One region of the Enterobacter roggenkampii genome, then DNA from elsewhere that is predicted to be linked to it. Evidence: predicted binding sites of a transcription regulator. Region 1 holds the regulator's gene; each other region holds the start of a gene.
The links. The regulator Fur, encoded in region 1, represses iron uptake genes when iron is present. The targets are predictions, from matches to a motif close to ATAATAATGAGAACNACTATCAA.
Positions count from the first base shown of each region.

Region 2: a site for Fur is predicted at 2,246-2,268, ahead of exbB (tol-pal system-associated acyl-CoA thioesterase). Genes of this name have one in related genera too.
Region 3: a site for Fur is predicted at 1,851-1,873, ahead of BFV67_RS18970 (siderophore-interacting protein). Genes of this name have one in related genera too.
Region 4: a site for Fur is predicted at 2,684-2,706, ahead of bfd (bacterioferritin-associated ferredoxin). Genes of this name have one in related genera too.

Region 1 is NZ_CP017184.1:1,275,037-1,279,667, forward strand. Features, by position in the region: gene chiP (chitoporin ChiP) at 365-1,762, shown strand; gene chiQ (ChiQ/YbfN family lipoprotein) at 1,810-2,136, shown strand; gene fur (ferric iron uptake transcriptional regulator) at 2,228-2,674, opposite strand; gene fldA (flavodoxin FldA) at 2,966-3,496, opposite strand; gene ybfE (LexA regulated protein) at 3,652-3,939, opposite strand; gene ybfF (esterase) at 4,068-4,631, opposite strand, start outside.
Region 2 is NZ_CP017184.1:3,972,288-3,976,918, forward strand. Features, by position in the region: gene BFV67_RS18510 (ESA_00282 family adhesion-associated protein) at 1-20, opposite strand, end outside; gene BFV67_RS18515 (hypothetical protein) at 124-528, shown strand; gene BFV67_RS18520 (hypothetical protein) at 530-979, shown strand; gene exbD (TonB system transport protein ExbD) at 1,023-1,448, opposite strand; gene exbB (tol-pal system-associated acyl-CoA thioesterase) at 1,453-2,184, opposite strand; gene metC (cystathionine beta-lyase) at 2,436-3,623, shown strand; gene yghB (DedA family general envelope maintenance protein YghB) at 3,767-4,426, shown strand; gene BFV67_RS18545 (AraC family transcriptional regulator) at 4,475-4,631, opposite strand, start outside.
Region 3 is NZ_CP017184.1:4,059,381-4,064,011, forward strand. Features, by position in the region: gene BFV67_RS18965 (coiled-coil domain-containing protein) at 1-1,037, shown strand, start outside; gene BFV67_RS18970 (siderophore-interacting protein) at 1,038-1,802, opposite strand; gene BFV67_RS18975 (PadR family transcriptional regulator) at 1,948-2,442, shown strand; gene BFV67_RS18980 (methyl-accepting chemotaxis protein) at 2,439-3,998, opposite strand; gene BFV67_RS18985 (methyl-accepting chemotaxis protein) at 4,336-4,631, opposite strand, start outside.
Region 4 is NZ_CP017184.1:4,296,610-4,301,240, reverse strand. Features, by position in the region: gene fusA (elongation factor G) at 1-1,307, shown strand, start outside; gene tuf (elongation factor Tu) at 1,377-2,561, shown strand; gene bfd (bacterioferritin-associated ferredoxin) at 2,741-2,935, shown strand; gene bfr (bacterioferritin) at 3,008-3,484, shown strand; gene BFV67_RS20190 (prepilin peptidase) at 3,468-3,941, opposite strand; gene rpsJ (30S ribosomal protein S10) at 4,322-4,631, shown strand, end outside.

The sequences.
Region 1 (4,631 bases):
TTAAAGTGGCGTCATGAAAATAACAGGTCAATGAGGTGCTACTTATTTTTTTAAAAAAAGTTTGTGTCATTACGAAATTCAAAAGGGTTATAAAAAAGGAAACCGATCCCACGCCTGGACACTGAAATAGCTGAGAATTTCCCGTCATTCCTCGCCTTCCTGTAAATGTTACAAAGCACTACCAATTATGTGCACTTCGTCATAATCCTGACTTTTGCCCGCTGAAAAGCATTGATAATTCGCGTCGCGAAAAATAACCTAAAGACGGTAGTTAATTCGAGGGTATTTAACACTACCCCTGACCATTTGGTCTTTTTTATTTACGCCGTTTCAGGCGTTTTAATTCGTCAAAGAGGAATAATCTATGCGTACGTTCAGTGGCAAACGTAGTGCGCTGGCGCTGGCTATTGCCGGTGTGACAGCAATGTCGGGCCTGGTGATTGCGCCAGAGGCAAAAGCAGCGGGTTTCATCGAAGATTCCACCCTCACGGGCGGTATTTATTACTGGCAGCGTGAGCGTGACCGTAAAGACGTCACTGAAGATAAATACAAAACCAACCTCTCGCACTCCACCTGGAACGCCAACCTGGACTTCCAGTCAGGCTACGCCGCGGATATGTTCGGTCTGGATATCGCCGCGTTCACCGCGATCGAAATGGCGGAAAACGGCGACAGCGGCCACCCGAACGAAATCGCCTTCTCCTCCAGCAACAAAGCCTATGATGAAGACTGGTCCGGGGATAAGAGCGGTATCAGCCTCTACAAAGCCGCAGCGAAATTCAAATACGGCCCGGTCTGGGCGCGTGGGGGCTATATTCAGCCAACCGGCCAGACGCTGTTAGCCCCACACTGGAGCTTTATGCCGGGTACCTATCAGGGTGCAGAAGCCGGGGCTAACTTTGACTACGGTGACGCAGGTGCGCTGAGCTTCTCCTATATGTGGACCAACGAGTACAAAGCACCGTGGCACATTGAAATGGACAAGTTCTACCAGAACGATAAGAAAACCAAAGTCGATTACCTCCACTCGCTGGGTGCGAAATACGACTTCAAAAACGATCTGGTTCTCGAAGCGGCATTCGGCCAGGCGCAAGGGTATATCGATCAATACTTTGCCAAGGCCAGCTATAAGTTTGATATTGCGGGTAGCCCGCTGAGTACCAGCTACCAGTTCTACGGTACGCGCGACAAAGTCAGTAACGGTGGCGTCAATGATATCTACGACGGCACCGCGTGGCTGCAGGCGTTAACCTTCGGCTACAAGGTCGGTCAGGTTGATTTGCGTCTGGAAGGCACATGGGTGAAAGCGGAAGGGCAGCAGGGCTACTTCCTGCAGCGTATGACCCCGACCTATGCTTCCTCCAACGGTCGTCTTGATATCTGGTGGGATAACCGCTCCGACTTCAACGCCGACGGTGAGAAAGCGGTCTTCTTCGGCGCGATGTATGACCTGAAAAACTGGAACCTGCCGGGCTGGGCCGTGGGCGCTTCTTACGCTTACGCCTGGGATGCAAAACCTGCCGACATGGCAACACCGGATGCTTATTACGATCCAAACTATCGCCTGAAAGAGTCTTCCTACAGCCTGGATGCTATCTATACCCTGCAGGATGGCCGCGCGAAAGGCACGATGTTCAAACTGCACTTCACCCAGTACGACAACCACTCCGATATCCCGAGCTACGCGGGCGGTTACGGCAACATCTTCCAGGATGAACGTGACGTGAAATTCATGGTTATCGCACCGTTCACCATCTTCTGATGAATCGTCCGGCGGGTTAGATCCCGTCGGACCGGAGACTGCAAATGATGAAAAAAATCGTAATCGTCGCGCTGTTGGCATCGGGGCTGGTGGCGTGTGCCCAGACTCAGGCACCGAAAGAGGACTCCCGTCTCAAGGAGGCCTACAGCGCCTGCATTAATACTGCAGAAGGTTCGCCGGAGAAAATTGAAGCCTGCCAGAGCGTGCTGAACGTGCTGAAGAAAGAGAAAGCGCACGAGCAGTTCGCGACGCAGGAGAATGTCCGCGTGATGGATTACCAGGCCTGTATCCAGGCACGTAAAACCGGTAACGATCAGGAAGTGGCGAAGCGTTGCGATAAGATCTGGAACGAGATACGCAATAACAATAAATAAGTTGCTTTACGCCCGGTGGCACAGTGCCACCGGGCTTTTTTCTGGCAAAAAAAAGCCAACCTTACGGCTGGCTCAGAGTATGAACACTCACTTATTTTGCGTCATGCGCATGTTCATTTTCGCGGCAATCGCCTTCAGCGCAGTGACCATAAAGGTACAGGCTGTGGTTGGTCAGACGGATGCCGTGACGCGCGGCGATTTCACGCTGGCGCGCTTCGATAGAGTCATCGCTAAATTCAATGACCTTGCCACAGTCGAGGCAGATCAGGTGATCGTGGTGCTGCTGCTGGGTCAGTTCGAAGACAGATTTACCACCTTCGAAATTATGACGGGTGACAATGCCCGCGTCATCAAACTGGTTCAGCACGCGATAGACGGTAGCCAGCCCAATCTCTTCACCCATGTCGATAAGACGTTTATAAAGGTCTTCCGCACTGACATGGTGATTGTCTGGACCCTGAAGCACTTCGAGGATTTTTAACCGAGGAAGCGTAACTTTCAGGCCAGCCTTCTTTAATGCGGTATTGTTGTCAGTCATGCGGAATCTGTCCTGTTGCTAAACGATTCACTTCTGTAGGAAGTGACAGAAAATGCACCCGGGATAATGCGTCTCATTATAGAACTGCCATGGCTAAATGAAAACTGCAAGTCTCAGGCAAAATATGCTTATAAAAATGGGGTATCACCAACAAACTTGCTCGGTGGAAAACCACATTTTATCAGGGAGACATTGTACAGGTCTGGGCGAAAAAGTTAAAAGATTGTAGCAATTAATTTAATCGGTTTGACCTGGTGCGCGGGCGCAACCGCCGTTGCGCCGCGATAAAAATCAGGCGTTGAGAATATCGTCCAGGTGCAGTTCTTCACGGATCTGCTTAACCCATTTCTCGACGCGCTCTGCAGTCAGTTCTGGCTGACGGTCTTCGTCGATGGCCAGACCCACGAAGTGATCGTCATCGGCCAGACCTTTGGACGCTTCGAAGTGGTAACCGGCGGTTGGCCAGTGGCCGACGATCACAGCGCCATTCGGCTCAATGATGTCGCGGATGGTACCCAGCGCGTCACAGAAGTACTCGGCGTAGTCTTCCTGGTCGCCACAGCCAAACAGGGCAACCAGCTTACCGTTGAAGTCCACTTCTTCCAGCGTCGGGAAGAAATCATCCCAGTCGCACTGGGCTTCGCCGTAGTACCAGGTCGGAATACCCAGCAGCAGAATGTCATAGCCTTCGAGATCTTCTTTGCTGCTCTTGGCGATGTCATGCACATCAGCAACGTCTTTACCGAGCTGTTTTTGAATGTTTTTCGCGATATTTTCGGTATTGCCGGTATCACTGCCAAAGAAAATGCCGATGATTGCCATGAGTAAAATAACCTCTTGAAACTTAATAGTATGGTGGCGCAATTCGGCCACGGATAAGGGCAATAATAGCAGAACTGGCAACCCTGCGGAAACAGCTATCGCGCAGGACTGCACTCTGTGCTACATGAAAAGGGTAATTAAGGGAATTTTCAGACTTATGCCTGGCTGCGCAGCAACTCAAGCTGGGCGATCAACATCTCTTCAATGAGCTCGCTGCGGCTAATATTTCGCGCGTCGGCCAGCTCGTTAAGCGCATCGACCGCGTCGGCGTTGAGCTTCAGTTCGACACGCTTAAGCCCACGATTTTTATCGCGTTTAAGCTGATTGCGTTTATTGATACGCAGCTGTTCATCGCGCGAAAGCGGATTCGTCTTCGGTCGTCCCGGGCGACGCTCATTCGCGAACAGATCTAGTGTCGTACGGTCCGTTTGTTCTTTGGCCATGATTCTGAGACTTCGGGGGAAACACGCCGCCCTGCTAATGCCCGGGCGATAAGCGCGCCATCATACATCACCAAAAACGGCGCGCCAACGACTGGAAGCCCGCAGCCTTCCAGTCGCTCTCTTTTTAATCAATTTGCAGTATCAGCAAGATAGCGGCGAATGGCGCGCAGCACGGCGTCAGGTTTTTCCGCATGCACCCAGTGTCCGGCTCCGGCAATGACGTGGGCACGAGCCTGCGGGAATTGCGCCAGTATGGCGTCGCGGTACGCGTCGGTAACGTAAGGGGAATTGCCGCCGCGAATAAAGAGGGTAGGGTGTGGCCAGGCGGGTACGGTTTGCCAGCCCACAATATTGTTGTACTGGTTCCAGAGCACCGGCACGTTAAAACGCCATTGCCCGTCAACAAACGACTTCAGCAGGAACTGGACGACGCCTTCTTCATCAAGATGCTCACGCATGACGGCAGCCGCCTGCTGACGCGTCGCGACACCCGCTTCGGTGACCGCATTGATGGCGGCAAAAATTTCGTCGTGACGGCGGACGTCGTAATCCACGGGCGCAACATCAATCACCACCAGGCCGTTAATACGCTCCGGGGCCAGCGCCGTCAGGGCCATCACCGCTTTACCGCCCATTGAATGCCCGATGAGGGTCACCTTTTGCAAGTGGTTGGCATCCAGCGTATCCCGCAG
Region 2 (4,631 bases), 2.1 Mb from region 1:
GTAAAAAAGATGCTGTTCATGGGTAGGCTCCATTTTTTTTGATTTTAAATTTGCCTCATGATATTGTCAACGAATCTCACGCCTTTACCAACCCCACCCTGTTGAAATTAAAGGAAATTAAAAATGCTGCCCGACTATCTCGTCCCGGCTAAGTACCACATTACGCCTGTGGAACAGCAACCGACGGAAGCAGAAAAAGAGGTCAGTTTCACTCAGGGGAAAAGAAAGCTCTCTGATTTCGAGCCTGATATATTAATTGGTGTTTCCCGTACCGGCAAATCCCGTAATATGTTACTGGAAGAGCACGATCGTCATATAAAAGACCGCTTATTTCGCGCCATAAAAATTGAAGCCTTTGTCCACCTGCTGAATGATCTGCAGGCCGAAGGTGAAATAGATGCCCAGAAACTAAGTCAAATATTGGCCGAAAAAACCAAAGAAATTAACGAAGCGGGCAATGAAATTTGGCTTAACTTAATTACGCGCGAAAAAAACAACCCAATTTTTTATAGCCTGGGGGAGGATTAACGTGAAGGAAGTTAAAAATAACGACGTTTATTTGACTTTGGATGATAAAAAAAGTGATGAATTTATCTTAAAGCAAAATCTCGACGCGCTGCGAAACACAAAAAATGACGAGATGACGCGCATTACACAAGACCTGGTATCGATCCCGGCGACGCTGGTGCGGCTGAAATGGCAGAATCGCCGTGAGATTTATCCGCTGCAGGTCAAAGAAGAAATTTACGGTGCCGTGATGAACGCCATCATGGAACAGCGGCCAGAGCTAAAAGAGAAGCTTCTGGGACGCCTTGAGGCCAACTACCAGTATCTGCTTGCCAGAGAGATCGCCACCCTACGTCTGACGCGCAAACTGTCAGACGGCGAGTACCGTACCTCAAACGTCACCTGCGTTGCGCTTGATGAGGACGCGCTGGCAACCCCCTCTACCGCACCGACGGAAAATAAAAACGCATAAACCCAACAGGCATAAAAAAAGCCGGCTTTCGCCAGCTTCTTTATCACTTCGCGGCCGCTTTCTCTTCGCCGACCAGCCCAATCTTCAGATAACCCGCCTGATGCAGCGTGTCCATTACCTTCATCATGGTTTCATAATCCACGGTTTTATCCGCACGGAAGAAGACCGTGGTGTCTTTTTTACCGCCGGTAAGCTGATCCAGCGCCGGGATAACAGAGTCGGCCGTTACCGGGTCGTTACCGAGGAACATCGATTTATCGGCCTTCACGGACAGATAGACAGGCTTTTCCGGGCGCGGCTGCGGCTGGCTGGACGAGGCTGGCAGATTCACCTTCACGTCCACCGTCGCCAGCGGCGCGGCCACCATGAAGATGATCAGCAGAACCAGCATGACGTCGATAAACGGCGTCACGTTGATCTCATGCATTTCGCCGTTATCGTCCAGATTTTCGTTTAGACGCATCGCCATAATATCAACCCACGCGCAGTTTGGACGCCGCGTGCACCGGCTTAACGGCGCTGGCATTCAGGTCGAGATCGCGGCTCTGCAGCAGCAGAACCTGCGCGGCAACGTCACCGAGGGTGGCTTTGTAGCTGCCAATCATCCGCGCGAAGATGTTGTAGATAACCACCGCCGGAATCGCCGCGACCAGACCAATCGCCGTCGCCAGCAGCGCTTCGGCGATACCCGGCGCAACGACCGCCAGGTTGGTGGTTTGGGTCTGCGCGATACCGATAAAGCTGTTCATGATGCCCCAGACCGTACCGAAAAGACCGATGAACGGCGAAATCGCGCCGATGGTGGCCAGATAACCATTGCCGCGCCCCATGTGTCGGCCAACGGCCGCCACGCGACGTTCCAGACGGAAACCGGTACGCTCCTTGATGCCTTCGTTATCTTCACTGCCCGCGGAGAGTTCCAGCTCGTTCTGAGCTTCATTCACGAGCAGGGTAGTCAGGCTTTTCGCGTGGAAGGATGAGGTCATATCTGAGGCCTGATCCAGAGAGCGGGCTTCTGCCAGCTGTTGCTGTTCCCGCTTGAGGCGACGCTTCTGCGAAAGCAGCTCGGCGCTCTTGCTGAAGAAGATAGCCCAGGTGACAACGGACGCCAGAATCAGGCCGATCATCACAATTTTAACCACGATGTCAGCATGCTGATACATGCCCCAAACGGAGAGATCCGCCTGCATCAAATTATTACCCACTCTGTATCTCCAGGACGCAAATCACAAAATCTGAACGTAATAATATCAAAACATCGTCGAATTGATAGTAGTTCTCATTAGTATTTGCATAGTGCCGCAATTTTCGTTCACTTTCCTTGCGCTTACGCAGTAAAAATTTCTTATGCGCTTTTTTGCTAATATTTTCTGCTTATTCGATAAGCCTGCGGGTGCAGTTTTTTCCAATCGTGGTAGTCTGGACGTCCAGACGTATAAAAACAGGGTTAGCGAACATGACAACGAAGCATCTTGATACCACGCTGGTACAGGCAGGACGCAGCAAAAAATATACTCAGGGATCGGTCAACAGCGTGATTCAACGCGCCTCCTCGCTGGTGTTTGACACCGTAGAGGAGAAAAAAAACGCCACGCGCAACCGCGCAAAAGGCGGGCTGTTTTATGGTCGTCGCGGCACGCTAACCCACTTTTCTCTGCAGGAAGCGATGTGCGAACTGGAAGGCGGCGCAGGCTGCGCGCTGTTCCCGTGCGGCGCGGCGGCGGTCGCCAACACCATTCTGGCGTTTGTGGAACAGGGCGACCATATCCTGATGACCAACACCGCCTATGAACCCAGCCAGGACTTCTGTACCAAAATCCTCAGCAAGCTCGGCGTGACGACCGGCTGGTTCGACCCGCTGATTGGTGAAGGTATTGCCGAACTTATTCAGCCAAACACGCGCATTGTGTTCCTGGAATCGCCGGGGTCGCTCACCATGGAAGTTCACGACGTGCCGGCTATCGTCAAGGCCGTGCGCAGCAAAGCGCCAGAGGCGATCATTATGATCGACAACACCTGGGCGGCAGGGGTGCTGTTTAAAGCGCTGGAATTCGACATTGATATTTCCATCCAGGCGGCGACGAAATACCTGATTGGCCACTCTGACGGCATGATTGGTACTGCGGTTTCCAACGCGCGCTGCTGGGATCAGCTGCGTGAAAACGCCTATCTGATGGGCCAGATGGTGGATGCCGACACGGCGTACATGACCAGCCGCGGAATCCGCACGCTGGGCGTTCGCCTGCGTCAGCACCACGAAAGCAGCCTGAAGGTGGCCGAATGGCTGGCGCAGCATCCGCAGGTTGAGCGCGTAAACCATCCGGCGCTGCCGGGCAGTAAGGGGCATGAATTCTGGCAACGTGACTTTACGGGCAGCAGCGGTTTGTTCTCGTTTGTGCTGAAAAAACGGCTGAATAATGACGAGCTGGCAAGCTATCTGGATAATTTTAGCCTCTTCAGTATGGCCTACTCATGGGGCGGTTTTGAATCCCTGATCCTGGCTAACCAGCCGGAGCAGATCGCGGCCCTGCGCCCCGGCGGTGAAGTGGACTTCAGCGGTACCCTGATTCGACTGCATATCGGTTTAGAAAATGTTGACGATCTGATTGCGGATTTAGCAGCAGGGTTCGAGCGTATCGTGTAGAGTGCTGGCTGAAAATGTACTCTCTGGACGCTTTTGTGGACACCGCAAGCAGAAAAGTCTGCATGAGTTGCGCCCGGGATCAAACCCGACGGGCGAATTAGGGAGTACAATAGCGCTATATCTGCTGTTCCACAGGAAAGTCCATGGCTGTTATTCAAGATATTATCGCGGCGCTCTGGCAACATGATTTTGCCGCCCTGGCGGATCCTCACGTCATAGGCGTCGTCTATTTCGTGATGTTCGCAACGCTGTTTCTGGAAAATGGATTACTGCCAGCCTCGTTTTTACCCGGTGACAGTCTGCTTTTGCTTGCCGGGGCGTTGATCGGCAAAGGCGTCATGGACTTTACGCCCACGATGGTTATCCTCACTTCCGCAGCCAGCCTGGGCTGCTGGCTGAGCTATCTGCAGGGCCGCTGGCTCGGCAACACGCGCGTGGTCAAAAGCTGGCTGGCGCAGTTACCCCATAAATACCATCAGCGTGCAACCTGCATGTTTGACCGGCACGGCCTGCTTGCGCTGCTGGCCGGACGTTTTCTGGCATTCGTTCGCACCCTTCTGCCGACGATGGCGGGCATTTCCGGTTTGTCGAACCGCCGCTTCCAGTTCTTCAACTGGCTGAGCGCCCTGCTTTGGGTTGGCGTGGTGACGACATTCGGCTACGCGCTGAATATGATCCCCTTCGTGAAACACCACGAAGATCAGGTGATGACCTTCCTGATGGTGCTGCCGATGTTCCTGCTGGTGGCGGGTCTGGTGGGAACCATCGCGGTAGTGATTAAGAAGAAGTACTGCAGCGCATAATTCAACAAAGCCGGGTGGCGCTATCGCTTACCCGGCCTACGTTTTTCGTCAGGCTCCCTGCATCGTTCTTATACGTGACGCATCCTCTCCCGGCGTGACGCCGAAATAGCGCTTAAACTCCCGACTGAACTGCGACGCACTTTCATAGCCCACCCGCATCGCCGCCGCGCTGGCCTTCATGCCGTCGTGGATCATCAGCATCCGC
Region 3 (4,631 bases), 2.0 Mb from region 1:
CGCTTGAGGAGAAGAACTACACCGCGGCCATGGCGGCCATTACCGCCTGGCTGCAGGGCCAGCGCGCCGTGACGCCGTGGCGCGATCCGCAGGTGGCGGCCAGCAAGCTGGAGCTGAAGGCGCTGGAAGAGCGTCTGCGCGATCTGATTGACCGCCGCAACGCGCGGGTGCAGCAGCTTGATGAGTTCAACGATCTCTATTTCTCCCGCCTGGGGCCGCTGATGCAGCAGATCCTCGTCCTGCGTAAAACGCTGGCGGAGCTGAACCTGCGTCGTCAGCAGGCGGAAGCGCGTCGTCGCGAGGAGGATTACCGTCGCTGCCAGCACTATATGGCGCAGGCGGTAGAGGTGCTGGCGACGCTGACCCAGCGCTGGCGCGATCTCCCGGCGGACTCCGTGCAGGCCGCCGAGGCGCGTAAGCATCTGGAGCAGCAAAGCAATCTGATTGCCAACCTGCTGGCCGAAGCGCTGGAGCTGGAGAGCGGCTTAACGCGCGAAGAGGAGCCTGCGCGTCAGGCGCGCGACGAGGCCAACGAAGAGTACGAGAAGTATCGCGAACAGCATCACGATGCCGAAGTGCGGCTGCGCAAAGGTAAGCATCTTTCACAAGAGGACCAGAACGAACTCAAGCGTCTCTGGCGGCAGGCGAGCAAGCTCTGCCACCCGGATCTGGTGGCGGACGATCTGAAAGAAGAAGCCAACAGCATGATGGTGCAGCTTAACCAGGCGAAGCAGCGCGGCGATGTGAAAGCCATTCGTTCGCTGGTGGCCCGCCTGCAGCAGGGCTTCGAGCCATTGATGGCCAGCGACAGGCTGAACGATCTGGAACGTATCCGCAAAAAAATGGCGCAGGTTCGCGAGCAAATCGACATTTTAGTGAACGAGCTGGCGGAGCTGGAGAAAGAGGAGTCCTGGCTGCTGGTCTCCTCGCTGAGCAATATGGAAGCGTACTTTGCTCAGCAGGAGAAAGCGCTGCACGAGGTCCGCGCCTCGCTCGAACATCAAGTGAGCGAAGCGCAGCTGGATTCCGCCGCCTGATTATTTGGCGTGCCAGTATGCGCTGGCACGCACCAGTTGCTGGTCAATCGCGTCGGCTTCAAACTGACGGCTCAGCGTTTTCACCACCTTCCCTTCCCCGGTCAGCCAGACAAAGTAATCGTCCCCCGGAACGGTCAGCGCCGCGAGATGGTCAGCGACTGCCTGCTCGCTGTGGCCCACCACCCAGGTGATGTTGAACGCGCTCAGGTGCGCCAGATAGTCCTTATACGATTCATTCCCAACCGTCACGACCGCATGCACGTCCGGGCGAACCGGCAGTTGAGCAATGCTCTCTAAGCGTCGGCGCAGCGCGGGCATGCCGGATTCATCGCACACGTACAGCTGCCAGGCGTAATCCTCCGGCACCACCAGCGAACCGCGCGGGCCGCCGATGGTCAGCGTGTCTCCCGCTTTCGCCTCAACCGCCCAGCTGCTGGCAATGCCGCCGTCATGAATGAAGAAATCGAGCATCAGCTCATGACGGGCCTCATCATAGAGCGGCGTATAGTCGCGCGCCTGCGGACGCACGCCGTCACCCCAGTCGATGCCTTCATCGGTGACCACCGGCGGCGTAAACGTTGTCCCGGGTGCCGGGAAAAAAACTTTGGTATGGTCGTCGAAACCGCGGGAGCTAAAGCCCTCCAGCGCCTCGCCGCCTAGCACAATGCGCTGAAAACCCGCGCTGACGCGCTCAACGCGGAGCACCGTCAGCTCGCGAAAACGCAGGTCATTACGAACACGCTGTGGATAACGAGTAGATGCCATTTTTAGACCCTTTTCTGGTGAATACGATATATCTAAATCAATTTTTAAATGATAATGATTACTAATAAGGAAAAATGCAAGATCTTTTAGATTGCATCTGAATATATCTTAGATATAGTTTAGATATATCAAAAAAGGGAATACTATGCGACACGAACACGAGGGTGGCGGACGTCGGCCGCGCTTTTTCGGCCACGGCGATTTGCGGCTGGTGATTCTGGATATCCTGACCCGCAACGCGAGCCACGGCTATGAGCTGATTAAAGAGATCGAGAACCTGACCCAAGGGAACTACACCCCGAGCCCGGGCGTCATCTATCCAACCCTGGATTATTTGCAGGATCAGGCTTTTATCACCATTACAGAAGAAGAGAACGGGCGTAAGCGCATTGCGATTACCGCTGAAGGACAACGCTGGCTGGACGAAAACCGGGAACAGCTGGAACAGATCCAGGTGCGTATCAAAGCGCGCAGCGTCGGCTTTCAGCTGCGCAAAAACCCCCAGATGAAGCGGGCGCTGGATAACTTCAAGGCGGTATTAGACCTGAAGGTGAATCAGGGAGAGCTCAGCGACGCGCAGCTTAAGCAGATTATCGGCGTAATCGACCGCGCGGCGCTGGAGATCTCCCAGCTGGATTAAGCCGGTGCGTGCTCGCTCACGCGGAAGACGCGTACCAGCTCTTTCAGGTGCATCGCCTGTTCGTTAAGCGATGCCGCCGCCGCGACGGATTGCTCCACCAGCGCGGAGTTTTGCTGGGTAGTGGCATCAATCAGGCCAATCGCGCTGTTGATCTGCGAGATCCCCTCCGTCTGCTCATGGCTGGCCTGACGGATCTCGCGCAGGATCGCATCCATCTCCTCCACGTTGCCAACCATGCCGTTAATCAGCCCACTCGCTTTTTCGACCAGGTTCATCCCGTCCTGGGTCTGGCTGGTGGAGCTCTCAATCAGCTCGCGGATTTCGCTGGCAGACGACGCGCTCTTCTGGGCAAGCTGGCGCACCTCTCCGGCCACTACCGCAAAGCCGCGGCCGTGCTCACCGGCGCGCGCCGCTTCCACCGCCGCGTTCAGCGCCAGAATATTGGTCTGGAACGCAATAGCGTCGATCAGGTCGATAATGTCGGACATCCGGTTGGAGGTCTCGTTAATCAGGCGCATTTTGCTGGTCACCTGCTTCATCATCTCACCGTTGTTTTTGACCACCGTGGCGGCATCGGCAGAAAGGTTGGTCGCTTCACCGGTATGCGAGGCGGTATTTTTCACCGTGGCGGTGATCTGCTCCATCGAGGCGGCAGTCTGTTCAACGGAGCTGGCCTGCTCTTCCGTGCGTGCGGCCAGATCCTGGTTCCCGGCGACAATCTGCGCGGCAGCGCTGGAGATATTCTCCGAGCCGGTCTGCACCTGCTGCACAATGTCCAGCAGTCGCGTCTTCATCTCCATCAGGGCATGCAGCAGCAGGCCCGTTTCGTCTTTGCCGTGTGGCGTAATGCTGCCCGTGAGATCGCCCTCTGAAATCGCTTTTGCAAAATTCACCGCCTCACCGAGCGGGCGGGTGATGGCGCGCACGATAAACCAGCCAATCAGGCTGCCTGCCCCAACGCTAAAGAGGGTGAGGAGGATCAGCAGCAGACGGTTAGACCTGAAATCCCCTTCCACCTGCGTACCCGCACGCTGCATCTCGCTGTTCTGAATGGCGATCAGCTCCTTCACCTTCGCTTTATAAGCCTGCTGCACGGCGAGGGTGGTAGTCATCATTTCCTGTATGGCGCCCGCACGGTTGTTGTTCTGCACCGCCTGCAGAATGCGGTAGCGTGAATCCAGGTACTGCTGGCGCACGCTGCGGATATCCGCCAGCACCTGCTGAGACTGTTGATCCTGCAAGGCGTTGTTCAGCTCGCCCAGGATCACCGTGATATGCTCGCTGATCTCTTTCAGGCGCTGCTGAGATTGCCCCGTGTAGGTACCCTGCTCGTCCAGCAGCATCAGCTGTTGAGTGCTAATAAATTCCTGGAAGTTATCAATTAACTGGTTCGCTTTTACCGTGGTCGGATAGTCATGGGTAACAATGGACTGCATCCCATTATTTGCCCGGTTCAGGCTCAGCAAAGACACACTTGCGCTGATCGCCATCAGGACAATAAAGAACCCAAACGCCAGAAATAATTTCGTGCCGATCTTTACGTCATGAAAGAACATATTTTCTCCATCGATGTGATTATTTCTCAGACGATCGCTGTTATCGGTAACGATTTCGCTAACTTTATGAGTTTGATCGTTTTTTTATTTCATAATTCTCACAATACATAGGTGCAGGCTATTAATATGGCCTCATCGATCGTTACCAGACCGCCAAACGGGGTATTTTCGAAATAGCATTCTGAAGAACTGACTTAGGCAGGAATAAATAACTGAGGCACTTTCTTTAGTTATTTAATATTAAATTAACAACAAACCCCATTAATAGTCACAATCAGAAAAATAAAAAGCCGTTTATTCCCTACGGTATAAACGGCTTTTTTGGAACATGACTGACTCAATGGAGCACGGTCACCGCATCCTTAAGGCGTCCGGCGCGGTGCTTCACCATGGCCGAAATGTGCGCGCTCTCCTCGACCAGATCGGCGTTTTTCTGCGTGATGCTGTCGAGTTCAGCTACCGCACGGGTTAGCTCTGATAAGCCGGTTGCCTGCTCGGAGGTCGCGTGGCTGATCTGGGCGATAAGCTGGGTCACGTTTTTCACCTGCACAACGATATCATCCATCGTACGGCCCGCGGCGTGAACCTGCTCAGAACCGGACTGCACCTTGCTGGCGCTGGCATCAATGAGTT
Region 4 (4,631 bases), 1.7 Mb from region 1:
TCAAGAACAAAGGTGTTCAGGCGATGCTGGATGCGGTAGTTGACTACCTGCCATCCCCAGTTGACGTTCCTGCGATCAACGGCATCCTGGACGACGGTAAAGATACCCCGGCTGAGCGTCACGCAAGCGACGAAGAGCCATTCTCTGCACTGGCGTTCAAAATTGCTACCGACCCATTCGTGGGTAACCTGACCTTCTTCCGCGTTTACTCTGGTGTGGTTAACTCCGGTGACACCATCCTGAACTCCGTGAAAGCGGCGCGTGAGCGTTTTGGCCGTATCGTACAGATGCACGCTAACAAACGTGAAGAAATCAAAGAAGTTCGTGCGGGCGACATCGCTGCAGCTATCGGTCTGAAAGACGTGACCACTGGTGACACCCTGTGTGACCCGGATCACCCGATCATTCTGGAGCGTATGGAATTCCCAGAGCCGGTAATCTCCATCGCAGTTGAACCAAAAACCAAAGCTGACCAGGAAAAAATGGGTCTGGCTCTGGGCCGTCTGGCGAAAGAAGACCCATCATTCCGCGTATGGACTGATGAAGAATCTAACCAGACCATCATCGCTGGTATGGGTGAACTGCACCTGGACATCATCGTTGACCGTATGAAGCGTGAATTCAACGTTGAAGCGAACGTGGGTAAACCTCAGGTTGCTTACCGCGAAGCGATTCGCGCGAAAGTTACCGATATTGAAGGTAAACACGCTAAGCAGTCTGGTGGTCGCGGTCAGTACGGTCACGTTGTGATCGACATGTACCCACTGGAGCCGGGCTCTAACCCGAAAGGTTACGAGTTCATCAACGACATCAAAGGTGGTGTAATTCCTGGCGAATACATCCCAGCCGTTGATAAAGGCATCCAGGAACAGCTGAAAGCGGGCCCTCTGGCTGGCTATCCGGTTGTTGACATGGGTATCCGTCTGCACTTCGGTTCTTACCACGACGTTGACTCCTCTGAACTGGCGTTTAAACTGGCTGCGTCTATTGCCTTTAAAGAAGGCTTTAAGAAAGCAAAACCAGTTCTGCTTGAGCCAATCATGAAGGTTGAAGTAGAAACTCCTGAAGAGAACACCGGTGACGTTATCGGTGACTTGAGCCGTCGTCGCGGTATGCTGCGTGGTCAGGAATCCGAAGTGACTGGCGTTAAGATCCACGCTGAAGTTCCGCTGTCTGAAATGTTCGGATATGCAACTCAGCTGCGTTCTCTGACCAAAGGTCGTGCATCATACACCATGGAATTCCTGAAGTATGATGATGCGCCTAACAACGTTGCTCAGGCCGTTATTGAAGCCCGTGGTAAGTAATCCACAGGATTAAAACCTAAGTCCCGTGCTCTCTCCAAAGGGGAGAGCACTATAGTAAGGAATATAGCCGTGTCTAAAGAAAAATTTGAACGTACAAAACCGCACGTCAACGTTGGTACTATCGGCCACGTTGACCATGGTAAAACTACCCTGACTGCTGCAATCACTACCGTTCTGGCTAAAACCTACGGTGGTTCTGCTCGTGCATTCGACCAGATCGATAACGCACCAGAAGAAAAAGCTCGTGGTATCACCATCAACACTTCCCACGTTGAATACGACACCCCGACTCGCCACTACGCACACGTAGACTGCCCAGGCCACGCCGACTATGTTAAAAACATGATCACCGGTGCTGCGCAGATGGACGGCGCGATCCTGGTTGTTGCTGCGACTGACGGCCCAATGCCTCAGACTCGTGAGCACATCCTGCTGGGTCGTCAGGTAGGCGTTCCTTACATCATCGTGTTCCTGAACAAATGCGACATGGTTGATGACGAAGAGCTGCTGGAACTGGTAGAGATGGAAGTTCGTGAACTGCTGTCTCAGTACGATTTCCCAGGCGACGATACTCCAATCGTTCGTGGTTCTGCTCTGAAAGCGCTGGAAGGCGACGCAGAGTGGGAAGCGAAAATCATCGAACTGGCTGGCTTCCTGGATTCTTACATCCCAGAACCAGAGCGTGCGATTGACAAGCCATTCCTGCTGCCAATCGAAGACGTATTCTCCATCTCCGGTCGTGGTACCGTTGTTACCGGTCGTGTAGAGCGCGGTATCATCAAAGTTGGTGAAGAAGTTGAAATCGTTGGTATCAAAGAGACTGCGAAGTCTACCTGTACTGGCGTTGAAATGTTCCGCAAACTGCTGGACGAAGGCCGTGCTGGTGAGAACGTTGGTGTTCTGCTGCGTGGTATCAAACGTGAAGAAATCGAACGTGGTCAGGTTCTGGCGAAGCCAGGCTCAATCAAGCCACACACCAAGTTCGAATCTGAAGTGTACATCCTGTCCAAAGACGAAGGCGGCCGTCATACTCCGTTCTTCAAAGGCTACCGTCCACAGTTCTACTTCCGTACTACTGACGTGACCGGTACCATCGAACTGCCAGAAGGCGTTGAGATGGTAATGCCAGGCGACAACATCAAGATGGTTGTGACGCTGATCCACCCAATCGCGATGGACGACGGTCTGCGTTTCGCAATCCGTGAAGGCGGCCGTACCGTTGGCGCGGGCGTTGTTGCTAAAGTTCTGGGCTAATTAATTATCCCTGAATTAAAAAAGGACGCTTCGGCGTCCTTTTTTGTTTTCTACCGCTCAGGCGTCGTCACAAAATTTCGCATTTTTTGCCTGCTCCCGCCCCGCATTCTGGCGTTTGTGCTATTGTAATCATAACCATTCTCACTTACACTTTGCGCATAATTTGAACGGGAGTTTCTATGTACGTTTGTTTATGTAATGGTGTAAGCGACAAAAAAATACGTCAGGCCGTTCGCCAGTTTCAGCCCCAGTCATTCCAGCAGCTTCGCAAATTTGTTCCGGTGGGAAATCAATGCGGTAAATGCGTACGTGCTGCGCGAGAGATCATGCAGGACGAGCTGATGCAGATCCCGGAATACAAAGAGATCGCGTAAGCGCCCATCTTTTCTTTGACATCCCTGTAGCCCGATCTACGCTTCAATGAGTGGAAGCGGAGGGACTATATAATGAAAGGTGATGTTAAAATCATAAGTTATCTCAATAAATTATTGGGAAATGAGCTTGTCGCAATCAACCAGTATTTTCTTCACGCGAGAATGTTCAAAAACTGGGGACTCAAACGTTTAAACGACGTTGAGTACCATGAATCTATCGATGAGATGAAACACGCTGATAAATATATCGAGCGTATTTTATTCCTTGAAGGCATTCCAAACCTGCAGGATCTCGGCAAGCTGGGCATCGGAGAAGATGTCGAAGAGATGCTGCGTTCCGACCTCAGGCTGGAACTTGAAGGCGCTAAAGATCTCCGTGAAGCCATTGCCTATGCTGACAGCGTACATGACTACGTCAGCCGCGATATGATGATCCAGATCCTGGCCGATGAAGAAGGGCATATTGACTGGCTGGAAACAGAGCTGGATCTCATTGCTAAAATTGGCCTGCAAAACTATCTTCAGTCACAGATTAAAGTGGAAGAATAAGCAACGTCTTCCAGCCTACGCATAAACCCGCTGCTGCCAGAAATGGCCCAAAAGGCAGCGGGTTTTTTATTGCCTTCTTATTAGGGCGGATTAACGAAAAGACAAGAATGCAGAGAAGCGCCATCAGCGCCGCGAGTAACGCCAGCATTGGCAGTACGCACCAGCCATGCCATGCACCCAGCGCCGCCAGGTATTTCACATCGCCATATCCCATACCTTCACGCCGGCAGATAAACCAATAGCCCCAGTAAATAACTGCAAAGGCAATATATCCGGCCATCGCACCCGCCACCGCGCTCGGCAGAAAATCAGGTTGGATACAGAGCTGGAAGAGCAGCCCAGCCCATAGCAGCGGGCAGAGAAATTTATCGGGAAGCAGACCGTAGCGAATATCGGCATGTACCAGTAAGGCAGTCAGTGAAAGATAGATCAGCAGAAAGGGGAGGGTGGTTAGCATGTAAAAGGCCTCAAACGGGTTTGAGCGCATAGTCGTTATAATCGGCCTGTCCGGCAATGCACAAAAAACGGAGATGCGTAGCGGCTCGAAACAAAGCATCGCCGCAGAATACATTGCATAAAACGTTGCGCGCTCTTACACACCCTGCGACATTGGCGCTTAATTTCTAAACGGCACTTGCGTCTTGCCCAGATTTACGTATAATGCGCGGGCTTGTCGTAATTGACGGCGGGTTCAATCAGAACCAGAGTAGCTCATTTTGTTACTCAACAATGCTCCCAATTGGGGAGCTACGTAAGAACGGTTACACTCTCCCATCAATCGTAATGGGTTTGAGGAGTAATCATTTTCGTTTATAAAATAATTGGAGCTCTGGTCTCATGCAGAACCAAAGAATCCGTATCCGCCTTAAAGCGTTTGATCATCGTCTGATCGATCAATCAACCGCGGAAATCGTCGAGACTGCTAAGCGCACTGGTGCGCAAGTCCGTGGTCCGATCCCGCTGCCGACCCGCAAAGAGCGCTTCACCGTTCTGATTTCTCCGCACGTTAACAAAGACGCGCGCGATCAGTACGAAATCCGCACTCACAAGCGTCTGGTTGACATCGTTGAGCCAACTGAGAAAACCGTTGATGCTCTGATGCGTCTGGATCTGGCTGCCGGTGTAGACGTGCAGATCAGCCTGGGTT